DNA from 3 places in the Shinella sp. AETb1-6 genome. Region 1 is predicted to be linked to each of the others. Evidence: riboswitches for the same ligand, from Rfam matches in the RefSeq annotation. Region 1 holds a riboswitch; each other region holds the start of a gene.
What was found. A riboswitch is a leader RNA that binds a small molecule or an ion and turns the genes downstream of it on or off. The one in region 1 is predicted to bind thiamine pyrophosphate.
Positions count from the first base shown of each region.

Region 2: it holds a riboswitch for thiamine pyrophosphate, as region 1 does, so the genes downstream of both, thiB (thiamine ABC transporter substrate binding subunit) here and thiD (bifunctional hydroxymethylpyrimidine kinase/phosphomethylpyrimidine kinase) in region 1, are expected to answer to the same signal.
Region 3: it holds a riboswitch for thiamine pyrophosphate, as region 1 does, so the genes downstream of both, thiC (phosphomethylpyrimidine synthase ThiC) here and thiD (bifunctional hydroxymethylpyrimidine kinase/phosphomethylpyrimidine kinase) in region 1, are expected to answer to the same signal.

Region 1 is NZ_WUMM01000002.1:411,524-416,765, reverse strand. Features, by position in the region: gene GR158_RS05310 (GNAT family N-acetyltransferase) at 1-817, opposite strand, end outside; gene dut (dUTP diphosphatase) at 817-1,290, opposite strand; gene GR158_RS05300 (peptide chain release factor 3) at 1,386-2,966, shown strand; TPP riboswitch at 3,019-3,113, shown strand; gene thiD (bifunctional hydroxymethylpyrimidine kinase/phosphomethylpyrimidine kinase) at 3,155-3,964, shown strand; gene GR158_RS05290 (LysE family translocator) at 3,968-4,579, opposite strand; gene GR158_RS05285 (AraC family transcriptional regulator) at 4,654-5,242, opposite strand, start outside.
Region 2 is NZ_WUMM01000008.1:269,183-274,424, forward strand. Features, by position in the region: gene GR158_RS16460 (CarD family transcriptional regulator) at 1-138, shown strand, start outside; gene GR158_RS16465 (RNA polymerase factor sigma-32) at 370-1,230, shown strand; gene GR158_RS16470 (hypothetical protein) at 1,327-1,506, opposite strand; TPP riboswitch at 1,695-1,806, shown strand; gene thiB (thiamine ABC transporter substrate binding subunit) at 1,843-2,850, shown strand; gene thiP (thiamine/thiamine pyrophosphate ABC transporter permease) at 2,867-4,495, shown strand; gene thiQ (thiamine ABC transporter ATP-binding protein) at 4,488-5,207, shown strand.
Region 3 is NZ_WUMM01000016.1:73,830-79,071, forward strand. Features, by position in the region: gene GR158_RS22025 (thiazole synthase) at 1-648, opposite strand, end outside; gene thiS (sulfur carrier protein ThiS) at 650-847, opposite strand; gene thiO (glycine oxidase ThiO) at 844-1,824, opposite strand; gene thiC (phosphomethylpyrimidine synthase ThiC) at 1,827-3,650, opposite strand; TPP riboswitch at 3,742-3,858, opposite strand; gene GR158_RS22045 (Bax inhibitor-1/YccA family protein) at 4,082-4,798, opposite strand; gene GR158_RS22050 (anti-sigma factor) at 4,826-5,242, opposite strand, start outside.

The sequences.
Region 1 (5,242 bases):
CCATCTCGCCGTCGTCGGCAGTCGCCTCGCCATCCCACGCCAGATGATCGGGCGCGAAATGCACGGTCACGCGCTGCGGCGTGACATCGAGGCTCGCCAGAATATCCGCGAGGGCGGGCATGCGCGTGCCGACGATGTCGAGGATATCGACATTGCCTTCGCCATCCGCCTGCCAGGCGACGACCGCGCCGGCGTCTCCCAGGAGGTCGAGCTTGAGATCCGGCATCAGCGATGCGTTGAACAGGAACATTTCCTTCTGCCGGAGCGGCGCGAAGCGGTCGGAGACGGGTGCGCGGCCATCGAGCAGACGGCTGAGCAGCGTCAGGTCCGCCTCGTTCGCGAGGTGAAGCCGGCGGGTCGCGAACGCCTGCCCGTCCGTGGGAGGCACGCCGGCGAAGCGGTGCTGCGGGAGCGGGCGAAAGCCGTGTTTCTCGTAGAGCGCCGGCTTGTCGGTCAGCAGCACGACCGCCTCGAAACCCTCGGCGTCGCAATGATCGAGCGCCGCCTCCATGACGGCGCGGTAGAGCCCGCGGCCGCGATGGCTCGGCCGGACTGCGCCGGATTGCAGGCCTGCCGCGCGCACGAAGACGCCGTCGATGACGAGCGGCATGGCGAAGGCGGTGATGTTGGCGATGCAGGCGCCGTCGGCGTCAAAGAAGCCGAAGGGCGCGCTGGTCGGGTCCGGTCCGCCCAGCTGGTCGAGGCCCGAGATGTCGATCTCGAAGATGTCCCGGAGCAGGTCGCAGAGGCCCTGCCAGGCCGCGCGGTCGTCGATGTAATGCGCGCGGAAGATGAGGCCCGCCTTGCCGGATGACATCACCGCACGCCGGTGGAGCCGAAGCCGCCGGCGCCACGCGCGGTTTCGCTTGCCTCCACGGCCTCGCGCACGGCGACCTGCGTCACGGGCGCGATGATCATCTGGGCGATGCGCATGCCGCGTTCGATGGTGAAGGCCTCCTCGCCGAGATTGACGAGCAACACCTTCACTTCGCCGCGATAATCGCTGTCGATGGTGCCGGGCGTGTTGAGGCAGGTGACGCCGTGCTTGAAGGCGAGGCCGGAGCGCGGCCGGATCTGGGCCTCGTAGCCATGCGGGATTTCGAAGATGAAGCCGGTCGGCACGAGCACGCGTTTTCCCGGCGCAAGCATAAGCGGCGCGTCGGCATCCACCGCCGCGCGCAAATCCATGCCGGCGGCGCCCGTCGTCTCGTAGGCGGGAAGCTCGATATCCGCGCCGTTGGGCAGGCGAACGAGGGAGAGTGTGGGCTTGGCGGGGGCGTGTGCGTTCATGGAACCCATAAGCCGGCCGCAGGCGCGGGCCGTCAATTGCATCTTCGCGGCGGAGCCTGTAAAGACCGCGCCAACTCACAGGATATTGCTTGAACATGGCCGAAACCCTTGCCGAGGCGGTCTCCCGCCGCCGCACCTTCGCGATCATCGCGCACCCGGACGCCGGTAAAACAACGCTCACCGAAAAGCTGCTGCTGTTCGGCGGCGCCATCCAGCTCGCCGGCGAAGTGAAGGCGAAGAAGGACCGCATCCAGACCCGTTCGGACTGGATGAAGATCGAGCGCGAGCGCGGCATCTCGGTCGTGACCTCGGTCATGACCTTCGAATATGACGGCAACGTCTTCAACATTCTCGATACGCCCGGCCACGAGGACTTCGCCGACGACACCTACCGCACGCTGACGGCGGTGGATGCGGCCGTGATGGTCATCGACGCCGCCAAGGGTATCGAGCCGCGGACGTTGAAGCTGTTCGAGGTCTGCCGCCTGCGCGATATCCCGATCATCACCTTCGTCAACAAGATGGACCGTGAGAGCCGCGATCCCTTCGAGATCCTCGACGAGGTGGAAGAGAAGCTGGCGCTGGACACCGCACCGGTCACCTGGCCGGTCGGCCGCTCCAAGACCTTCTGCGGCTCCTACCATCTGGCCGATCGCACCTTCCGCGGCTCGGACACGCAGGTCCAGCCGACGAAGATGGACGATGCCGCCGAAGTCGCCAAACACCTGCCGGAAAACGAGCGCCAGGCCTTCATCGACGAGATGGAACTGGCGCGCGAGGCCTGCCGCCCGTTCGACCGCGAAGCCTTCCTCGAAGGCCACATGACGCCGGTCTTCTTCGGTTCGGCGCTGCGCAATTTCGGGGTGCGCGATCTCATCAACGCGCTCGGCGCCTTCGCGCCGCCGCCGCGCGACCAGGTGGCGGATGTGCGCAAGGTCCACGCCGCCGAAGACAAGATGACGGCCTTCGTCTTCAAGATCCAGGCCAATATGGATCCGAACCACCGCGACCGCATCGCCTTTGCCCGTGTCTGCTCCGGCATGCTGGAGCGCGGCATGAAGGTCCGCCTTGCCCGCACCGGCAAGCAGATCGGCCTCTCGGCGCCGCAGTTCTTCTTCGCCTCGCAGCGCCAGCTCGCCGATACGGCCTATGCCGGCGACGTGGTGGGCATTCCCAACCACGGGACGCTGCGCATCGGCGATACGCTGACGGAAGGCGAGGCGCTGGTGTTCGAAGGCGTGCCGAACTTCGCGCCGGAAATCCTGCGCCGCGTGCGGCTTGAAGACGCGATGAAGGCCAAGAAGCTGAAGGAAGCGTTGCAGCAGATGGCGGAAGAGGGCGTCGTGCAGCTCTTCTCGCCGGAAGACGGCACGCCGGCCATCGTCGGTGTCGTCGGCGCGCTGCAGCTCGACGTTCTCAAGGAGCGCCTGCAGCAGGAATACGGCCTGCCGGTATCCTTCGAAATGTCGCGCTTCTCCGTCTGCCGCTGGATTTCCTCCGACAATGCGGCCGAACTCGACAAGTTCGTCACCCAGCGCCGCGGCGATATCGCCCGCGACCTCGATGGCGATCCGGTCTTCCTTGCGCAGGACAGCTTTTCGCTGCGCTACGAGGCGGAACGTTACCCCGCTATCAAGATGGTCGCCATCAAGGAGTACCACGTCACCAAGGCGTGACGGCGGCCTGTCACTTTCAAGGTGACAGGCGCCTCTCCATTTGCGAAAAGCGTTGCCGAGACAGGGGCGTCCGCGCAGGCGGGCTGAGAAGCACCCTTTGAACCTGAACCGGATCATGCCGGCGGAGGGAGTCGCTGGCACTGCATTCGCCGTTGTCCCGCGCCCGCCTCCGTCCGCAAGGAGGCGAGATGGCAGACACAATCGCAAACATCCTGTCGATCGCAGGCTCCGACCCCTCGGGCGGCGCCGGCATCCAGGCTGACCTCAAGACCTTCGCCGCCCGCGGCACCTACGGCATGGCCGTGCTGACGGCGCTGACGGCGCAGAACACGCAGGGCGTTTCCGGTCTGCATCTCGTGCCGCCGGCCTTCGTCGCCGCGCAGATCGCCGATGTCTTCGCCGATGTGCGGGTGGGCGCCGTCAAGATCGGCATGATCGCCTCGGGCGAGATCGCCGAGGCGGTCGCGAACGCGCTGTCGCCGCATCGCTCCGTCCCCGTCGTGCTCGATCCCGTCATGATCGCCAAGGGCGGGGCCTCGCTTCTGGCCGCAGACGCTGTGGAGGCCCTGACGCGCCGGCTGCTGCCGCTGTCCACGCTGCTCACGCCCAACCTGCCGGAGGCGGCCGCCCTGCTCGGCGAAGCCGAGGCGACGGACCGCGCTGCGATGGAAAGCCAGGCGAAGCGCCTGCTGGCGCTCGGGCCGAAGGCGGTTCTGCTGAAGGGCGGGCATCTGCCGGGCAACGAGAGCCCGGATGTGCTGGCCATGCCGGGCGCGCTGCGCTGGTTCGAGGGCGTGCGCGTGCTCACGCGCAACACCCACGGCACCGGCTGCACGCTGTCGAGCGCGGTGGCGGCGGAACTGGGCAAGGGGCATTCGCTGCCCGATGCCGTGGCGGCGGCCAAGAGCTTCGTCGCCGGCGCCGTGCGCGGATCCGGTGCGCTGGCGGTCGGCGCGGGCCATGGACCGCTGCACCATTTCCACGCGCTCTGGGCGTGATGGTCAGCGATCCGAAAGCGCCAGCCGCAGGCCCATGAGCCCCAGGGCCGCGGCGAAGCTGCGCTGCATCCAGGTCATGACCGCCGGTCGGCCCAGCACCTGCCGGCGCAGGCTGGCCGCAAGCGCGGCATAGACGGCGAAGACGAGGAAGGTCAGCAGCATGAACACGCCGCCGAGCAAAAGCATCTGCGCCGTCAGGTCCGGCGCGCCATCGGGCACGAACTGCGGCAGGAAGGCGAGGAAGAACAGCGAGAGCTTCGGGTTGAAGACATTGGTGAAGGCGCCCTTGCGCACGATGCGCGCGGCCGCCCCGACCGGCTGTTCCGGTGCCATGTCGAGCGCGACGCTTTCGCGCAGCATGCTCCAGGCGATGAACAGCAGATAGATGACGCCGATGATGCGCAGCATTTCGAAGGCAAGCGCGCTGGCATGCAGGATGGCGGCGAGCCCGGCGATGCTGGCCAGCATATGCGGGATGATGCCCAGCGTGCAGCCGAAGGCCGCAAGCAGGCCGGCGCGAAAGCCGCCGCTGACCCCGCGCGCCACGGTGTAGATGACGCCGGTGCCCGGAAGCAGGATGACGATGAGCGAGGTGATGAGGAATTCGGCAGTCATGTCGGGTTTCCATGCGCTTGAAGAGGCGGCAGGAAACACCGGATGGTCATCGCGGTCTTGAACGAAATTGCAGGTCAGGCGAGGGCGGCGAGATAGGCGCCCGGCGTATAGCCGTAGCGCCGCGTGAAGTTGCGCGTCATGTGGCTCTGGTCGGCGAAGCCGGCGCCGGCCGCGGCATCCGCAAGTGGATTGCCGGCGGCGATGAGGCGTCGGGCGAGATCCGTCCGGCGCTGGATGAGATAGGCGTGGGGCGTCAGCCCCGTGGCGCGGGCGAAATCCCGCACCAGCCGGAAACGGCCAAGGCCGCAATCGGCAGCGAGTACATCGAGCGTGACGGGCGAGACCGGGTCGGCGTCGATCCGCTCGCGTGCGCGGGCGATGCCGGCAGCCGCAATGCCCTCGCGGCGCGGCGCCTGCTCGCGCAGCACGGCCGCCAGCAGCAGGAGAAGACGCTCATCGCGGCAGATTGCGGCGGCCTTGCTGTCCACCAGCGCTGCCAGGGCGGCTGCGACAAGCCGGCCGACACGGCCGTCGTCCAGCACGGGCGCATGAAACTCCTCGCGGGTGCCCCCTTCGAAAATGTCCTGTGCCGCGGCCGCGACGATACCGGGCCGCATATAGAGCATGCGCCAGGCGCGGGACGCGCCGCCAACAGGCGCGCCG
Region 2 (5,242 bases), on a different contig from region 1:
CGCATGGCCCGCGAAATCGCCGCCGTCAACAAGATGTCGGAAACCGAAGCCGTCCGTCTCGTCGAGACGAACCTCGCCAAGGGTCCGAAGCGCGGCAAGGCCATCGAGGAAGATGACAGCCAGGACGAGGCCGCCTGATCTAGGGCACTCCGTCACGATTTAAAGCCCGGCTGGCGACAGCCGGGTTTTTTTATGGAACTTTTTTGCGGCACGCCCGTTTGACTGGCCGAGGATGACCGAAGGGCGCTGTGCCGCGGCATCGTCCCGGCCATGCCGGGCGATCCACTGGCCTCTCCGGACTGTCTTCTCTATGGGCGAACGGGTGGTTCATGCCTCCCCGGAGCCGGTTCGGTTCACGTGGAGAGACGCATGGCTACGACGACCGCAGAGCGCCGCATGATCAAGCTTGCCATGTCCGCGCCCTACCTTGAGAGGGACGAGGAACAGGCTCTTGCCCAGGCCTGGAAGAACAATCAAGACCAGGAAGCCCGTAACCGCATTGCCATGGCCCATATGCGCCTGGTCGTTTCGATGGCGGGCAAGTTCCGCAATTTCGGCCTGCCGCTCAGCGATCTCGTGCAGGAAGGCTATATCGGCCTTCTGGAAGCCGCCGCCCGCTTCGAGCCGGAGCGGCAGGTGCGCTTCTCCACCTATGCCAGCTGGTGGATCCGCGCCTCGATCCAGGATTACGTGCTTCGCAACTGGTCCATCGTGCGCGGCGGCACCAGTTCGGCGCAGAAGGCGCTGTTCTTCAACCTGCGCCGTCTGCGTGCCCGGCTCGCCCGCGGCGACACCCGTCTGACCGCCGAGGCCATGCATCAGGAAATCGCCGCCGCCATCGGTGTCAGCACCGCCGACGTGCGCACCATGGATGCGCGCCTGTCCTCGTCGGATATCTCGCTGCAGGCGCCGATCTCGCCCAATGAAGGCGAGGGCGCCAGCCGCATCGATCTTCTCGCCAGCGAGGCCCCCCTGCCGGACGAGCAGGCCGAAGGCTCCATCGATGGCGAACGCCGCCATCTCTGGCTCTATTCGGCGCTCGGCGAACTCAACGAACGCGAGATGAAGATCATCCGCGCCCGCCGCCTCGCCGAAAACGGCGCAACGCTCGAGGAACTGGGCGTCCTGCTCGGCATCTCCAAGGAGCGCGTCCGCCAGATCGAGAACCGGGCGCTGGAAAAGCTGAAGGCCGTCCTGGTCAGCAAGACCACGGATTTCGCCTACGCCTGAGCAGCCAGACGCCGGCTGTTTCCTCGCGCTCCCGACAGCAAAGGACCCGGATGCAGGGACATCCGGGCCTTCGGGGGAGGTCATTCACGATGCCGCTCAGTTGCAGACCTTGATCTTCCGGATCACGACGTCGCCGTAATAATCGTAGGATTTCACCTTCTTGATGAAGCATTGCGGCTGCTCATAGCCGTAGCTGTCGTAGCAGGCATATGAGGGCGCTGCGAAGGAAACGGCGGCGACGAGGGCAATAGTGGCGGAAACGATGGTCTTGCGCATGGGTCTCTCCTGATCTCTGGCCTGATGGATGCGACGAGCTGTTCTCGTCCGGTGATGAGAAGATCGCACAGCGCCGCCTTGCCCGCTGTTTCCCACGGAACAGGCCGATTTTCCGTCCATTCCCGCCTGCCGGGCTTTGCTCTCCCGTCCGCCCCTTGCGCGCCGTCGCGGGCCGGATTATGCCTTGTCCTGCTCTAACGGGGTGCCCGCAGGTTTCGGTCTGCTGGCTGAGAGGCGTCACGCCAACCCGAAGAACCTGATCCGGCTCGTACCGGCGGAGGGATTAGACGGCTCAATCCAGCGCCCTATTCCCGTTGTGACAACAAGGAGGCGCGGATGCGCACGCTACTTTCCACATTGGTTACGGCGCTCGCCGTTTGTGTCGCCGTCCCCGCATCGGCGCAGGAAAAGACGCTGACCGTCTACACCTATGAGAGCTTCATCGCCGAATGGGGCCCGGGCCCCAAGGTCAAGGAAGAATTCGAGAAGACCTGCGGCTGCAAGGTCGAATGGGTCGGCGTGGCCGATGGCGTGGAGCTCCTGACCCGCCTCAAGCTGGAGGGCGAGGGCACCAAGGCCGACGTGGTGCTCGGCCTCGATACCAATCTCATCGCCGAGGCGAAGGCCACGGGCCTGTTCGAGGCGCATGGCCTCTCGCCGAAGGATCTGACGGTGCCCGGCGGCTTCTCCGACGATACGTTCCTGCCCTACGACTACGGCCATTTCGCCGTCGTCTATGACAGCGAGACGCTGAAGAACCCGCCGGCGAGCCTCAAGGACCTGGTCGAGGGCGATCCGGCGGAGAAGATCGTCATCGAGGATCCTCGCACCTCCACGCCGGGCCTCGGCCTGCTGCTCTGGGTCAAGTCGGTCTATGGCGACAAGGCGCCCGAGGCCTGGGAAAAGCTCAAGCGGCGTGTCCTGACCGTCACGCCGGGCTGGTCGGAAGCCTATGGCCTGTTCACCAAGGGTGAGGCGCCGATGGTGCTGTCCTACACGACCTCGCCGGCCTATCACGTCATCGCGGAGAAGAACGAGCGCTACAAGGCGGCCGCCTTCTCGGAAGGCCACTATATCCAGATCGAGGTTGCCGGTCTCACCCGCACCGCCGACGACAAGGCGCTGGCCCGCCAGTTCCTCACCTACATGACGGGCCCGGATTTCCAGTCGATCATCCCTGAAACCAACTGGATGATGCCGGCTGGCAAGACCCGCGATCCGCTGCCCGCGGCCTTCGATGCACTGGTCAAGCCGGAAAAGACCTTCCTCATGTCGCCGGAAGAGGTCGCGGCCAACCGAAAGGCCTGGATCGACGAATGGCTCGCCGTGATGAGCGCCAAGTAGCCGGGTAAACACCGTGATCTTCGCCCGCGCCGAAAGACGCACGCTCGATATCGCCGGTGCGCTCGCGCTTGGCGGCGTGCTGGCCTTCGTCGGCGCGGCGACGGTCGTGCTGCTCGGTCATGCCGGTTCAGGGAGCGGTGAAGGCGCGCCGCTGTTCGATGCCTATATCCTGCGGGTGGCGCGCTTTACCTTCCTTCAGGCCGCGCTTTCCACGCTGCTGTCGGTGGCGCTCGCCATTCCCGTGGCGCGTGCCCTGGCGCGCCAGCGCGCCTTTCTCGGCCGTGTCTGGATCCTGCGGCTGTCGGCCGTGCCGCTCGGCCTGCCGGCGCTCGTCGCCGCCCTCGGCATAATCGAGATCTGGGGGCGCCAGGGCGTGGTGAACGATCTCCTGCGGCTTGCCGGCCTGCAAAACCCGGTCAGCGTCTACGGGCTGACGGGCATCCTCATCGCCCATGTCTTCTTCAACCTGCCGCTCGCCGTGCGCTTCCTCGTCGCCGCGCTCGACCGCATCCCGGCGGAATACTGGCTGAGTTCGGCCAATCTCGGCATGGGCGGCGGCGCGGTGTTCCGGCTCATCGAATGGCCGGTCATCCGGCGCGTGCTGCCGGGCATCGCCGGCCTCGTCTTCATGCTGTGCGCCACGAGCTTCACCCTCGTCCTCACGCTCGGCGGCGGGCCGGCCGCCACCACCATCGAGGTCGCGATCTACCAGGCGCTGCGCTTCGATTTCGATCCCGCCCGCGCCGTCCTGCTCGCCTTCCTGCAGATCGCGGTCACGGCGCTGTTGCTTTTCGTGCTCTCGCTGTTCGGCCGGCCGCAGGATGAGGGCGTGACGGCGGGCCGCGCCATCCGACGCTTCGACGGCCGCCGGCGGCGCGTCACGGACGGGTTCGTCATCCTCGCCTTCACCCTCTTCACCGCCGCGCCGCTGCTGGCGACGCTCGTTTCGGGCCTCGCCGCCGATTTCGGCCGGCTCGCGCTCGATCCGATGCTGCACCGCGCACTTCTGACCAGCCTTGCGATCTCGCTTGCCTCCGCCAGCCTCAGCCTCGCCATCGCGCTGCCCGTCGTGCTGGTGCCGCAGCTTGCCGAAAGCGGCGCGGCGGGGCCGGCGCGGCTGATAATGGCGGGCGCGCTTCCGGCGGTCGGCTCGCTCATCCTGCTCGTGCCGCCGGTCGTCGTGGCCACGGGCTGGTTCCTCATGCTGCGGCTTTTCGGCGAGACCGGCCGCTTCGCCCCGGCCATCGTCACCGTCATCAATGCGCTGATGGCGCTGCCCTTCGTGGTGCGCGTGCTGGGGCCTGCCTATCGCACCCATCTCGCCCGCACGGCGCGTCTGGCGCTCAGCCTCGGCATCACGGGTCGCCGCCGCCTTGTGACGATCGACTGGCCGGCGCTGAAGAAACCCTTCCTCACCGCCTTTGCCTTCGCCATGGCGCTGTCGCTCGGCGATCTCGGCGCCGTTGCCATCTTCGGCGCGGAGGGTTTCGTGACGTTGCCCTGGCTGCTTTACTCACGCATGGCAAGCTACCGCACCGCCGATGCCGCCGGCATCGCGCTCATCCTGGGCGTGCTCTGCCTGCTCCTGACGCTGCCCTCGACCGCCCCCGATCGCGCCCCCGAAAGGCCCGGCCCCGATGCCTGATACCGCCATCGCCCTTTCCGATGTCACCGTGCGCTTTGCCGAAAAGACGCTCGCCTTCGACTGCGCCATAAAGCCCGGCGCGGCCGTCGCGGTGGTCGGGCCGTCGGGTGCGGGCAAGTCGACCCTGTTCAACGTCATCGCCGGTTTCCAGCCGCCTGCGGCCGGTTCGGTCCGCCTGCTGGGCGAGGACATGGCGGGCCGTGATCCCGCCGAGCGGCCGGTCTCCATCGTCTTCCAGGACAACAACCTGTTTTCCCACCTCACCATCGCCGACAATGTCGGCCTCGGCATCGATCCGGGGCTGCGTCTGGATGCGGCGGGGCGGCGCGGCGTGTCCGAGGCGCTCGCCCGCGTCGGCCTCGGCGGCTACGAGACGCGCCTGCCCGGTTCGCTGTCCGGCGGCGAGCGGCAGCGGGTGGCGCTGGCCCGCGCGCTGGTGCGCCGCCGGCCGATCCTGCTGCTCGACGAACCCTTCGCCGCACTCGATCCCGCCATGCGCGCGGATATGGCGGCGCTGCTTGCCGATCTCGTCGCCGAGACGCAGGCGACCATGCTGTTCATCACCCACCAGCCCGAGGATATCGGCCGGCTGGCGGGCGAGGTGATCTATGTGACGGACGGCAAAATCCGCTTCCACGAGCCGGCCGGCGATTTCCTCGCCCGGCGGGAGCCCGCCGACATCGCGAAATTCCTCGGCCGTTCCGTGCCTTAGCGACGGCCGCGGCGGTTTTGCCGCGTCCGATGCCA
Region 3 (5,242 bases), on a different contig from region 1:
GACCGGGTCGCCGGCGTTCGCAACGGCGGTGTTGAGCAGGACGGCATCGTAACCGAGTTCCATGACGGTTGCCGCATGTGAGGGGCGGCCGATGCCGGCATCGACGATCAGCGGCACGTCGGGGAATTGCGCCCGGAAGCTGCGCAGCGCCTGCGGATTGACCGGCCCCATGGCCGAGCCGATCGGTGCGCACCAGGGCATCAGCACACGGCAGCCGGCTTCCAGCAGTTTTTCCGCCACCACGAGATCGTCCGTCATGTAGGGGAAAACCTGGAACCCTTCGGCCGTCAGGATGCGTGCCGCCTCGACGAGACCGAAGACATCCGGCTGGAGCGTGTCGTGGTGGCCGATGACCTCCAGCTTGATCCAGTCGGTGCGGAACACGTCGCGCGCCATCTTGGCCGTCAGCACGGCCTCCTGCACGCTGTGGCATCCCGCCGTGTTGGGCAGAACGCGAACGCCAAGCGCGCGGATCATCTCGAAGAACGCGCCGCCCGCCTTGCCGCCTGCCGTCTCGCGGCGCAGCGATACGGTGACGATTTCCGTCTTCGAGCGCCGCACGGCTTCGGCAAGAATAGCGGGCGAGGGGTAGCGGGCCGTGCCCAGCAGAAGACGGGACCGGACGGTAACGTCGTAGAGTTTCAGCATGTCAGCCTCCCTGCATGGGGGAGAGGATCTCGATCCGGTCCCGCTCGCCGAGCGTGAAGGCGGCGCGATCCTCGCGGTGGACGAGCTCTCCGTTCACCGCTGTCGCGAGCCATTCGCCCTCGTATTCGAGGACATCGAGCAGGGCGGCGAGCGTCGTCGCCGCCACGTCCTGTTCCTCGCCGTTGATGATGAAGGTCATGATGCCAGCCTCTCCGGTTGCGGGGCTTCCGCCAGCAGGCGCCGGGCGACCTCGCCCGCCATGGCGGGCGCCAGCAGGAAGCCGTGGCGGTAAAAGCCGTTGACATGGATGGTCTCGCCGAGCGCCGTGACGCGCGGCAGGTTGTCGGGGTAGGCGGGGCGGATACCCGTGCCGGTTTCCGCCACGCGCGCCTCGCCGAAGGCTGGATGCAGCGCGTAGGCGGCGTTCAGCAGTTCCATCATGGAGCGGGCCGTCACCGGGCCGGCATCATCCGTCTCGATCATGGTCGCGCCGACCATGAACCGGTTCTTCTCGCGCGGCACGATGTAGATCGGGTGACGCGGATGGAGGAGGCGGACGGGACGGGAGAGGTTTATCTCTCCGGTCTCGAGATAGAGCATCTCACCGCGCACGCCGCGCAGGTCCGGCAACTGGCCGATGCGGGCGGCACCGGTGCAATCGACGATACGGTCGAAAGCGCCCTTGTCCTTGCTGTCGCCGAAGAGGAAGCGCATGCGCGCCTCCTCAAGCGCTGCAGTCAGGCCGGAGAGCGCCCGACGCGGATCGAGATGCGCCTCTGAGCGGAAGAACAACGCCTTGCGGAACCGGCCGGCGAGATCCGGTTCGAGCGCGCCGATCGCCGCCTCGTCCAGCCATTCCCAGCCGGTGGTGCGCGAGGCGAATCGGTCGAGTTCGCCCGTATCGCGCCCGCCGGCGACCACGAGCGTTCCGCGACGCTGGACCTGCCCGGGCAGGGCGGCCTCCCACCAGTCGGCCGCCATCCGCCCGAGCGAGAGCACCGGTTCTTCGGCATTCTCGCGCTCGCACCACGGCGCCAGCATGCCGCCGGCAAAACCGGATGCGCCGGTGCCGACAGCGCCGGCCTTTTCCTGCACGGTGACGTCGAAGCCATGGCGGTAAAGCTGCCATGCGACGGTGAGGCCGGCGACGCCGGCCCCCTTGACCAGGATACGCATGGTCATTCTCCCGCAGATGTCGTGCCAAGCGGCATGTAGAGGTCGCCGCCCTCGCGGAACTTCGCCGCCATCGCCTCCAGTCCCTCCTTCTGCGCTTCGGCACGGATGTCGTGGGAGATGCGCATGGAGCAGAATTTCGGACCGCACATGGAGCAGAAATGCGCCACCTTGTGCGCCTCCTTGGGCAGCGTCTCGTCGTGGTAGGAGCGGGCCGTTTCCGGGTCGAGCGAGAGGTTGAACTGGTCTTCCCAGCGGAATTCGAAGCGGGCGCGCGACAGCGCGTCGTCGCGGATCTTCGCCGCCGGATGCCCCTTGGCGAGATCGGCAGCATGGGCGGCGATCTTGTAGGTGATGACACCCACCTTGACGTCGTTGCGGTCGGGCAGGCCGAGATGTTCCTTCGGCGTGACGTAGCAGAGCATGGCCGTGCCGAACCAGCCGATCATCGCCGCGCCGATACCGGACGTGATGTGGTCGTAGCCGGGCGCGATATCGGTGGTGAGCGGGCCGAGCGTGTAGAACGGCGCCTCGCCGCAGGTCTTCAGCTGCTTGTCCATGTTCTCCTTGATCTTGTGCATCGGCACATGGCCGGGGCCTTCGATCATGACCTGGCAATCCCTGGCCCAGGCGATCTGCGTGAGCTCGCCGAGCGTTTCGAGTTCGGCGAACTGCGCAGCATCGTTGGCATCGGCAATCGAGCCGGGGCGCAGGCCATCGCCGAGCGAGAAGGAAACGTCATAGGCGCGGCAGATGTCGCAGATTTCCTCGAAATGCTCGTAGAGGAAGCTCTCGCGGTGGTGATGAAGACACCACTTGGCCATGATCGAGCCGCCGCGCGAGACGATGCCGGTGACGCGGTTGACGGTCAGCGGGATGTAATGCAGCCGCACGCCGGCGTGGATGGTGAAATAGTCGACGCCCTGTTCGGCCTGCTCGATCAGCGTGTCGCGGAAGACTTCCCAGGTCAGGTCCTCGGCGATGCCGTTGACCTTCTCGAGCGCCTGATAGAGCGGCACGGTGCCGATCGGAACCGGCGCGTTGCGAACGATCCATTCGCGGATGTTGTGGATGTTGCGGCCGGTCGACAGGTCCATGACCGTATCGGCGCCCCAGCGGATCGCCCAGACCATCTTCTCGACCTCTTCGGCCATGGAGGAGGTAACGGCCGAATTGCCGATATTGGCGTTGATCTTGACCAGGAAATTGCGGCCGATGATCATCGGCTCGGCTTCCGGGTGGTTGATGTTGGCGGGAATGATCGCCCGGCCGCTGGCGACCTCCTGGCGGACGAATTCCGGTGTGACGAAATCGGGAATATGCGCGCCGAAACTGTCACCGTCGCGGACGAGCGCATCCTTCGCGGCCTTGCGGCCGAGATTTTCCCTGATGGCGATGAATTCCATCTCCGGCGTGATGATGCCGGCGCGGGCATAGGCAAGCTGGGTCACGGCCTTGCCATCCTTCGCCCGGCGCGGGCGGTTGCGGACCGGAAATTCCGGGGTCAGCCGCTCGCCGGTGGCAAAACCATTGTCTTCCGGGCGGATGTGGCGGCCGTCATAGTCTTCGGTATCGCCACGTGCGGAGATCCAGCTTTCGCGCAGCCGCGGCAGGCCGCTTTCGATGGCGACGATGTGGTCGGGGTCGGTATAGGCGCCCGAGGCGTCGTAGACGATGACGGGCGGTTCACCGGAGGTCGGGTGGAGGGAAATCTCGCGCATCGGCACGCGGATTTCGGGATACTGTTCGCCGGCAATGTGGATCTTGCGCGAGGCGGGCAGGGCGCCGGTCGTGACGGTTGGGGTAAGCTTCTGGGCGGCAATATTCATCGTGAGGCTCCAAGTTCGGTTTGGAGACCCAGTCCTAGAGCCGGAATGATGGAAGGACGCCGCACACGGAATCCGGCTTCACGGATATCCTGCCACAGCGCTTGCACCGTCCCTACGCCAGTATGAACTGGATCAGGTTCAACGGGTCACTGCGCTGCGAAAGCCAGCAGTATCTCAGCCCCTTGTCGGGACCCCCCTGGTGAATGCCTTAAGCAAAAACGCTATGGGCCGATTTGTCAACGGGGTTATTTGTGTAAGGTGATGCTTACTGATTGGCGTGCAAATGATGCATGCAGCCTCCCCCGTCGTCCTTGGGCATGACCCGAAGATGACGGTAGTGAGTGTGTCCTGGTTGCGGGCAAAAAGAAACGGCGAGGTTATGCCTCGCCGTTCAATCAGACCCGCTGATCAAGAGTCAGCCGCTCTGGTTACTACTCGCGTTCGCCCGTGAAATTCAGCAGCAGCTGGAAGATGTTGACGAAGTTCAGGTAGAGCGAGAGCGCGCCGAACACGGCCATCTTCTGCTGGGATTCCTGGTCGATGTTCTCCGCATATTGTTCCTTGATGTTCTGCGTATCCCAGGCCGTCAGGCCGACGAAGACGAGGATACCGATCACGGAGATCGCGAACTGCAGGGCGCTGGAGCCCAGGAAGATGTTGACGATCGAAGCGATCACGACGCCGATCAGGCCCATGATCAGGAACGAGCCGAACTTCGACAGGTCACGCTTCGTCACATAGCCGTAAAGGCTCGTGGCGCCGAACATGGTTGCGGCGATGAAGAAGGTGCGCGCGATGCTCATGCCGGTGAAGACGAGGAACACCGATGCGAGCGAGAGGCCCATGACGGCGCAGAACGCCCAGAAGGTTATCTGTGCCGTGCTGGCCGACATCGTCTGGATCTTGAACGAGAAGAAGAAGACGAAGGCGAGCGGCGCCAGCATCACCACCCACTTGAGCGGCGACGAGAAGATCGGCACGTAGAGCGCCGGCGTCGAGCCGACGATGAAGGCAACGAGGCCGGTGATAACAAGGCCGGCGCCCATGTAGTTGTAGACGCGCAGCATGTGCTGGCGCAGGCCCTCGTCGAAGAGGGCAGCGGACTGCGCCTGTGCGCCGTAGCCAAATCGCTGTTGTACGGGTTCCATCTCATATCTCCTTGTGGAAACGGTTGATCAGTAGAGCGTGCGCGAAAGTTCGCGCGCGGTTTGCGTCAGGTCGTCGGCCTTGCGGCTTTCGGACACCAGGGCATACGCGACGTCGCCGATCTGCCAGTAGGCGGCCTTGGCATTGTCGGCGTGGAACAGCAGGACATGCTGCACGGCAAACGAGCCCGGGCGCACGGCAAAGAGCGAGAGGCGTTCGTTCGCCTCCGGCTGAAGCACCAGCTCGACGCTCGGGCCATAGGCCGAGGGGAAGACCTGCGTATCGAGGACGGTCCAGCCTTTCGGCAGGTCCGGCAGGACGATGGCGGTGGCCGAGCGGATCTCCGCACGGTCGAACGTTTCCGTCTCCGGCTGCGATGCCATCGTGTCGCGCAGAAGCGTCGTCCGGTGGGCGCGCACCGCCTCCTCCACGAAGGCCGGCGGCTG